DNA from 2 places in the Peribacillus sp. FSL E2-0218 genome. Region 1 is predicted to be linked to the other one. Evidence: a T-box and tRNA genes for the amino acid it is inferred to sense, from the RefSeq annotation. Region 1 holds a T-box; the other holds one or more tRNA genes.
The links. A T-box is a leader RNA that pairs with one kind of tRNA and senses whether it is charged. The one in region 1 lies ahead of glyQ (glycine--tRNA ligase subunit alpha), so its partner is inferred to be a tRNA-Gly.

Region 1 (4,651 bases):
TTTGTTCAGCGCATATGCACATAATGATAAGGCATTCACCAAACTTGCGGTCGTGGCAGATACAGACGGCCCCGTATCTCCATGCGGAGCGTGCAGGCAGGTTATATCTGAACTGTGTGATAAGGATATGCCGGTTGTTTTGACCAATTTAAATGGTGATATAAAAGAATTAACAGTACAGGAATTGCTTCCAGGAGCTTTTTCACCGGAGGATTTAAATGGATAAATTATTTCAAGATACACAAGAAAAAGGTTACAAATCAGGTTTCATCTCGATTATCGGCCGCCCCAACGTTGGAAAGAGTACGTTCTTGAACCGCGTCATTGGTCAAAAAATCGCCATAATGAGTGACAAACCGCAAACGACTAGAAATAAGGTGCAAGGTGTCCTTACGCAAAACGACTCACAAATGATATTCATCGATACGCCTGGAATCCATAAGCCGAAGCATAAGCTTGGTGATTTTATGATGAAAGTGGCAACGAATACATTGAAAGAGGTCGACTTGATTCTTTTCATGATCAATGCGACCGAAGGATATGGCCGCGGTGATGAGTTCATCATTGAAAAACTTCAAACCGTAAAAACGCCCGTTTTCCTAGTGGTTAACAAAATCGACGCGATGCATCCGGATGAGCTGCTGCCGATCATTGAAAAATATCAACAGCTTTATCCTTTCGCGGCAGTCGTTCCGATTTCTGCACTTGAAGGGAATAACGTCGATACACTGCTTGAGCAAATCAAGGAGCACCTGCCTGAAGGTCCCCAGTTTTATCCTGCTGACCAAGTGACCGACCACCCGGAGCGTTTCATCATTTCCGAATTGGTCCGTGAAAAGGTGCTGCACCTGACGCGTGAAGAAATTCCGCATTCGGTGGCCGTTGTCATCGATTCCATTAAAAAGATGGATAACAGTGATACCATTAATGTGATGGCGACCATCGTCGTCGAACGTGATTCCCAGAAAGGCATCGTCATCGGAAAGCAAGGGAAGATGCTCAAGGAAGTCGGAAGCCGTGCGCGCGTGGACATCGAAAACCTATTGGGCTCGAAGGTATTCTTGGAACTATGGGTCAAGGTACAGAAGGATTGGCGCAATAAAGCCAGTCAGCTTCGAGATTATGGTTTCAATGAAAGCGAATATTAATTAACAAATTTTACGCTTCATGAAAGTTTGGAAAACGGTCAAGCTAATTATATGGTCGGATATTCATATTGCTAGTTAAAAATGAAAGGTGGGCTTTATATGTTGGATTTTACCTGGGAATTATTTAGTGAAACAGGTAATGTGGACACCTATTTGCTGTTTAAGGAGATAGAAGTCGAAAGACAGGAAAGACCCTTGGTACTGAAAGAAGAGCTAGCAGAATTTGATTTTCCCGTTTCATAGGTTAGTCTTGACGAGTGTGGGTGGTGTCTTGGTGTGCTCCAAAAATGTGAAGGCATTGTCATAAGGCGAACGGCATATGGAGAAAATAACAAAATCATTACTATTTATACCCGTGAGCTAGGAAAAATTGGCGTTATGGCTAGAGGGGCCAGTAAACCTAACAGTAGGCTATCGGCCGTCACCCAGCTTTTTTGCTCCGGGTATTTTCTTGTAACCACATCAACCGGACTCGGAAGTCTTCAGCAAGGGGAAATGGTCGACTCGCTCCGGTTCATCAGGGAAGACCTTTTTGCCACTGCGTATGCTTCTTACATCGTGGAGTTGCTCGATAAAAGCGTCGAGGATAAAAAACCGAACCCATATTTGTATGAATTGCTTGCGCAAACCTTGCATTACATAAACGAAGAATATGACGCAGAGGTCTTGAAGTTCATTTTTGAAATGAAGATGCTGCCAGTCAATGGGATTAACCCAGTGCTTAATCAATGTGCTGTTTGCGGGGAAACGGAAGGGGAATTCTCCTTCTCGCTCCGGGAAGCGGGGTTCATTTGCCACCGCTGTCTAGGCAAAGATCCTTATCATTATAAAATTTCACCTGCAGCCGTCAAATTGCTGCGGATATTTTATTATTTGGATTTATCCAGGCTCGGAAACATTTCCGTCAAGCCGGAAACGAAAAAGGAACTGCAGAAAATCATTGATGCTTATTATGAGGAATATTCCGGTCTTCATTTGAAATCAAAAAAGTTCCTGAAACAGATTGATACGATGAAAGATATGTTTTAAGACCTGGCCTATTGACATTCCGTGATAGTTTGTATAAAATTCTAATCATTAAAATAGAAGATTGCGTTGATGGAAAAGAGTATCTGTCATTCTCCATAAAAAGCGAGCCCGGGACGGTGGAAGCCGGGATATGGATTTACAGGGAAGGGCGTTTCCGGAGCATGTTGCTTTGAAAAGAGGCCGTTTTATGACGGCAATTAGGGTGGAACCGCGGGTAAACTCTCGTCCCTATGCATAACGCATAGGGACGGGAGTTTTTTGTTTGCAAAAAACTGTTGATGAACTCCGGTCCTGAATGTACAAAGAGCCGTTTTAAATAATTTGGAGGTGTACAATGAATATTCAAAATATGATTTTAACGCTACAAAAGCATTGGTCTGAACAGGGCTGCATATTAATGAATGCTTATGATGTCGAGAAAGGGGCAGGGACGATGAGCCCTTACACGTTCCTAAGAGCGATTGGCCCTGAGCCGTGGAGCGTTGCTTATGTCGAGCCATCACGCCGCCCGGCAGACGGCCGGTACGGCGAGAATCCCAATCGCCTGTATCAGCATCATCAATTCCAGGTGATCATGAAGCCTTCACCTGACAATATCCAAGAGTTATATTTGGATTCACTGCGGGCGTTAGGCATAAATCCGCTTGAGCATGACATTCGCTTCGTCGAGGATAATTGGGAAAACCCATCACTTGGATGTGCAGGCCTAGGTTGGGAAGTATGGCTTGATGGGATGGAAATCACCCAATTTACATATTTCCAACAAGTGGGCGGCCTTGAGTGCAAGCCGGTTTCCGTTGAAATTACGTACGGAATCGAACGCCTCGCCTCCTACATTCAAGATAAGGAAAACGTATTTGACCTTGAATGGACAGAAGGATTCACTGTTCGCGATATATTTGGTCAGCCGGAATACGAGCATTCAAAATATACCTTTGAGACCTCGGACCTTGATATGCTGTTCCAACTGTTTACGATGTATGAAAAGGAAGCACATCGCCAAATGGAAGAAGGTCTTGTTCACCCAGCCTACGATTATGTTTTGAAATGTTCACATACATTTAACCTTTTGGATGCAAAAGGGGCCATCTCGGTTACGGAAAGAACCGGATACATTGCCCGATGCCGAAACTTAGCGCGTAAGGTTGCCAAAACCTTCTATGAAGAGCGGGAAAAATTAGGCTTCCCGATTCTGAAAGTGAAAGGGGAGAATACAAATGAGCAAGCGTGATTTGTTATTGGAAATTGGTTTGGAAGAGCTGCCGGCCCGGTTCGTGACAGCGTCGATGAACCAGCTGTCGGATAAAGTGCAGAAATGGCTGACGGAAAAAGCAATTGAATTCGGAACGGTTGAAGCTTTTTCAACACCAAGACGTTTGGCCGTATTGGTGAAAGATGTGGAAGAATCCCAAAAGGATATTGAAGAAGAAGCAAAAGGACCGGCAAAGAAAATCGCCTTGGATAGTGAAGGGAACTGGTCCAAAGCAGCTTTGGGATTCGTCAGGGGTCAAGGCATGACTTCCGAGGAGATTTATTTCAAGGAACTTAAGGGTGTTGAATATGCCCATGTGAATAAATTCATCAAGGGACAGCCGACTTTACAGCTTTTATCCGAGCTTGCTGAAATCATCAGCGGGATGACGTTTCCGAAAAATATGCGATGGGCCGATCAAGAGCTACGCTTCGCCCGTCCGATTAAGTGGCTGATTGCCCTATTCGGTCATGACGTCGTGCCATTTTCAATTGCGGACGTGCAGACGGGCCGTGAAACGAAAGGTCATCGTTTCTTGGGTGAAAAAGCAATCATCGAGAACCCGGACCAGTATGAAGGAACGTTGACGGAGCAATTTGTTATGGCCGATCCTGATAAACGCCGGCAAGTCATTTTAGATCAAATTAACGGACTTGAGCAGGAAAAAGGCTGGATCATCCCCGTTGATGAATCGTTGCTGGAAGAAGTCAATAATTTAATCGAGTATCCAACGGTCCTATTTGGTCAATTCGAGGAAGAGTTCCTTGAGCTTCCAGCGGAGGTCCTGATCACTTCGATGAAGGAGCATCAGCGCTATTTCCCTGTCAAGGACCAAGAAGGCAAATTACTTCCATACTTTGTAACCGTGCGTAACGGAGATGCCAAGCACTTGGATAAGGTTTCTAAAGGCAATGAAAAAGTATTGCGGGCCCGCTTATCCGATGCAGCATTTTTCTACAAGGAAGATCAGAAAAAAGAAATTTCAGATGCTTTGAAAAAGCTGGACAGCATCGTCTATCATGAAGAAATCGGTACATTAGCCGAAAAAACTGAGCGCGTGACGGAAGTGGCGGGCAAGCTCGCGGACGTCCTGAATTTAGGGAAAGAAAAAGAATGGGCCCTCCGTGCTGCTGAAATCGCCAAGTTCGATTTGGTGAGCCATATGGTTTATGAATTCCCGGAATTGCAAGGTTATATGGGCGAAAAATACGCGCTTCTAAAA
Region 2 (4,651 bases), 2.3 Mb from region 1:
AATGTGGATGCCTATTTTCTATACAGAATCACTAGTACGAATGACTGGCACAGCAAAAGGAAATAGTAAGGGACATGTGAGAGATACCAAAAGCGAATAAGGTACGGGCTGCGGATGATGTATCGATATTCTTCCCCAAAGGGACGTAAGACCAAAAAAACAGGAAGAGCTTACGTGAAGTGGAATGGAAGCATTAGGAAGTCATATCCTTTGACTAAGGAACTTTATCGGTGATACGCTTTTTTTGATAATACGTATTTATAAATCAAGGAGGAACGAATGATGACACAATCCAAACAACAAAAAATCACCCTGGCAAATCGTCCAAAAGGTATGCCCACGAAAGAAGATTTTAAATTTGTGGAGAGTGATGTTCCCACACCAAAAGGCCAAGAGATTTTAGTACGGACGCTTTATTTATCGGTAGATCCCTATATGAGAGGAAGAATGCAAGATACCAAATCATATATTGCACCATTTGAATTGAATAAGCCCATTACTGGCGGCGTCGTGGCCGAAGTGGTGGAGTCTAAATCGGACTCCTTCAAAAAGGGAGATGTGGTTGTTGGCAATATCGACTGGGCGGAATATACAATCGTCACGGAAAAGGAAATCCGCGTAATCGATCCAAAAGTTGCTCCAGTCACAACCTATTTGGGGATTCTTGGAATGACAGGGTTGACAGCTTACTTCGGTTTGCTTGATATCGGTAATCCAAAAGAAGGTGAAACGGTCGTGGTTTCCGGAGCGGCAGGTGCCGTTGGTTCGGCTGTTGGACAAATAGCCAAGATTAAAGGCGCGAAGGTCGTCGGCATCGCCGGATCGGATGAAAAACTAGAGTACTTGACGAATGAGCTAGGCTTCGATGGAGCCGTTAATTATAAAAAAGATAGTTTTGTGGATGATTTAAAACGAGCTGTTCCTGATGGAGTCGATGTGTATTTCGATAATGTGGGCGGAGAAGTCACAGATGCCGTGTTCACTCTATTGAATACAAATGCCAGAATCCCGCTATGCGGGGCGATTTCTTCATATAATGCAGAAGGGAAAGATGTAGGGCCTCGTCTGCAATCGGCCATGATCAAAACAAGTGCCACCATGAAAGGGTTCACCGTCGGAAATTATGCTTCCCGCTTCAAAGAAGGTGCGACGGAATTAGGGAAATGGGTTCAAGAAGGAAAACTGAAGTATGAGGAAACGATTATTGAAGGATTTGAAAATACGCCTGATGCATTTTTAGGCTTATTTAAAGGAACGAACCTCGGTAAGCAGCTTGTAAAAGTCGCGGAGCCCATGTTCGCTAAGCTATAAAAATTTTATCGGTTTTCAGATTAAGCTTGAGGAAAACGGGCCTTTTTCGGTATCGAATCGAAAGAGGCCCGTTTTGCTTAACATGCATGAGCCTTTAGATTAGATTTTTAGAAAAGACTGTAAAAATGCCAATTTTCAGTATAAAATGTACATACATACAGAAAGGTGATGAACCATGTCAAACGTTGCTGAATTTCGTGATTTTTTAACTAGTGAGAAAATCTATATGAATGAACTGAATGAAGATGGCACGACCTTTTTTAGAGCGGAGCAAAAGTTAAAGGATGGCTGGAAGGTCCTGCTAGTATTTGCCTTCAATCAAGATGAAAATGTGGCCGACTTATTTTGCTTTAATGTCGCCGAGTTGAAAAATCCCGATAAGAAGCAGGCTGTACATACTTTGTTAAATGAATATAATGCGAACTTCAGGTATTCAAAGCTGTATGAAGAAAACGGGACCATTTCCATCCGTTATTCATACTCGATCGAAGGTGAGTTCATCCCGGATCTTGCGTTCAGGAAGTTAATCATGCTATTGGAAACGGCGCAGCAGGTTTACCCGCGGCTAATGGAAGTGATTTGGTCTTAAGCTCTCAATGGGGATGATAGAAAAAGTTCACTGATTCAGGGGACTTTTTATCATCTTTACTAGAATCAAAGAATATAGGATCGGTACCTGTCATAAATATTAATAATTTTAAAAAGAACTATTGCATTTATTCGCATTACACTATATAATTGATTTTGTTGGTGATTCGACAAAGTTCTACAAACACATGCGGGTGTAGTTTAGTGGTAAAACCTCAGCCTTCCAAGCTGATGATGAGGGTTCGATTCCCTTCACCCGCTCCAATACATACTCATAACGTAGGGTTTCGTTACCTGGAGAACGAAGCTTTGCGTTTAAATATTATCATGAGAATTCTACTGTTTACAGTGGGATTTTTTTATGGTTTCTGTCTAAAAGTCTTTTCTGAATGACTCAAAAAGACCCCTTCCGATATCGGCAGGGGTTATGTCTGTTGAATGTTGGCTATCCTTCTATAATCGAGTAAGTTCCTTCACCGCCATGTATTTCAAGGAACATGTCCATCAGCGATTTCGTTAGTTGACGGGCTTCCTCGATTGGTGTCTTAGGTTGTAAATAAATGATTTGGAGGGCTCTTTTCGTTTCCTCGGTGACTTTCGTTCGCTCTGAATCAACGTAAGGACTGCCGAATGGACCTTCATGATCGGCTGAAGCGATCATATTATCCAGTGAATTCAAGCGGCCGTTCAAATCGACATAGCCATCGGCACTCTCGCCGATTTTAATCGAGATTTTTCCCGCCAATTTATCCGCATCATAAATACCGATCGGCACCTCATATAAAAGGGAGAAAAAGGTATTTAAATCGATAGCCGAATGGATGGGCGCCAAGTAATTCTGTTTTTTGACGCGGCGATATAGGGCTTCCACGGAAGGGCGATAACGTGATGGGTTTGTTCCTGTCGCCTTGAAAATCGCTCGCCACTCTTTAATGCCGGAAAAATCGCTCAATTCCTTTTCTTCAAGGTCGAAGAAGAGAGCCTCCTGAAATAATTGCAGTCTCCCTTTCACCATTTGTGGCGAGGGGCCTACTTCGATATTGTCATATGTGATGATCCCTACTTTGAATCCAGGGATTTTATTGCTCAGATCAGCGGATATGTTAATTTCCAAGCGTTTCACCTCCAAAAATGATTGCAATTAGTTTATCATAGATAGCAATGGTTTGAAATGAATGCAAGATTCGACGGGAATACTTAATGAACGTAGGTGATAATCATGGATATGAATACTTTCAAGCAAGAAGTGATTTTATATAGTAAAGAGATCGGTATCGATAAAATCGGTTTTGCATCGGCTACCACCTTTACCGAGTTGAAAAGTCGGCTCATTCGTCAACAAGAGTTGGGGTATCAATCCGGGTTTGAGGAACCGGATATCGAAAAAAGAGTCAGGCCGGAATTGATATTCGATAAACCGCAATCCATCATTTCGATTGCACTGGCCTATCCTTCGAAATTGAAGAATGCTCCTCAAAGTAAAAAAGGTGAACGGCGGGGGATTTTCTGCCGGGCTTCCTGGGGAACGGATTATCATGCCGTGCTGAGAAAAAAATTACAGTTACTGGAGGATTTCATTACTGATAAAGCGCCCGGAGCAGTCTCGAAATCGATGGTTGATACGGGTGAATTATCCGATCGGGCGGTGGCGGAGCGCGCCGGGGTTGGCTGGAGTGCGAAAAATAGCATGATCATTACACCGGAATTCGGGTCTTATGTATATTTGGGGGACTTGATTACCAATCTGCCCTTTGAGCCTGATCAGCCGATGGAAGATCAATGCGGGACATGCAATAAATGTGTTGATGTTTGTCCGACAGGTGCGCTCGTTCAGGGAGGGCAACTGAATGCCAAGCGCTGCATTGCCTTTTTAACCCAGACAAAAGGGTTCCTTCCGGACGAATTCAGGACGAAAATAGGCAATCGTTTGTATGGATGCGACACATGCCAGACTGTCTGTCCAAAGAATAAAGGAATCGATTTTCATTTACATGAAGAAATGGAACCTGACCCGGAATTGGCCAAGCCGCTGTTGAAACCGCTGCTGACGATTTCTAATCGGGATTTCAAAGAGACGTATGGACATGTATCCGGTTCTTGGCGCGGTAAAAAACCCATTCAACGAAATGCGATATTAGCTTTGGCACACTTCAAGGATGTAACGGCTTTGCCCTTATTGATCAAGGTCCTGAAGGAAGATCCGCGTCCGGTCATACGGGGAACGGCAGCTTGGGCAGTGGGGAAAATTGGCCGCGAAGAGGCTGTTTCCGTACTGGAAGAGGCGAGAATGAAGGAAATGGATGCAGAGGTTCTGGACGAAATCGAGAAGGGACTGCAGTTTACTTTGGAAACGCAATGATATATGAAGAAGCCGCTCCATTATGGGGGCGGCTTTTTTTTCGATGGTGCTGACAAAATGGGTTCTTAACAATTACGAAGTTGTGTTTTTGTCCATGCCTTCATACATACACATTAGCATAGAAGGTAAGAAGGAGGGCATGAACTTGAGGAAACAATTGCAACGGCTTCTACAGGAAAGGATCGAGTTTTATACTTCCGATAATCAGGAACGCAGTGAACGGAAATACCATTTGAAAAAGGAATTGATGAGGAGCCGTGAGGCGGAAATTGTCAGGGTGAACGCTGCAGGCAAAGTTCATTCGAAGAAAAAGGAAGACAGTGATACAGTCCTGACTTATCAAGTGCATCTGCAATATTTATTGAAACAGGAGGATTCATTTTATATCGAAGA

Region 2: it encodes a tRNA-Gly, which carries the amino acid that the T-box ahead of glyQ (glycine--tRNA ligase subunit alpha) is inferred to sense. The anticodon was not compared.

What each region holds. Positions count from the first base shown of each region.
Region 1 covers NZ_CP150304.1:3,339,947-3,344,597, reverse strand. Annotated here, with positions in the region: gene MHI53_RS16115 (cytidine deaminase) at 1-226, shown strand, start outside; gene era (GTPase Era) at 219-1,148, shown strand; gene MHI53_RS16105 (YqzL family protein) at 1,248-1,391, shown strand; gene recO (DNA repair protein RecO) at 1,425-2,177, shown strand; T-box leader at 2,235-2,410, shown strand; gene glyQ (glycine--tRNA ligase subunit alpha) at 2,512-3,408, shown strand; gene glyS (glycine--tRNA ligase subunit beta) at 3,395-4,651, shown strand, end outside.
Region 2 covers NZ_CP150304.1:1,002,273-1,006,923, forward strand. Annotated here, with positions in the region: gene MHI53_RS04810 (NADP-dependent oxidoreductase) at 283-1,311, shown strand; gene MHI53_RS04815 (YbjN domain-containing protein) at 1,487-1,900, shown strand; tRNA gene MHI53_RS04820 (tRNA-Gly) at 2,090-2,163, shown strand; gene MHI53_RS04825 (phenylalanine--tRNA ligase beta subunit-related protein) at 2,345-3,013, opposite strand; gene queG (tRNA epoxyqueuosine(34) reductase QueG) at 3,119-4,258, shown strand; gene MHI53_RS04835 (amidase domain-containing protein) at 4,398-4,651, shown strand, end outside.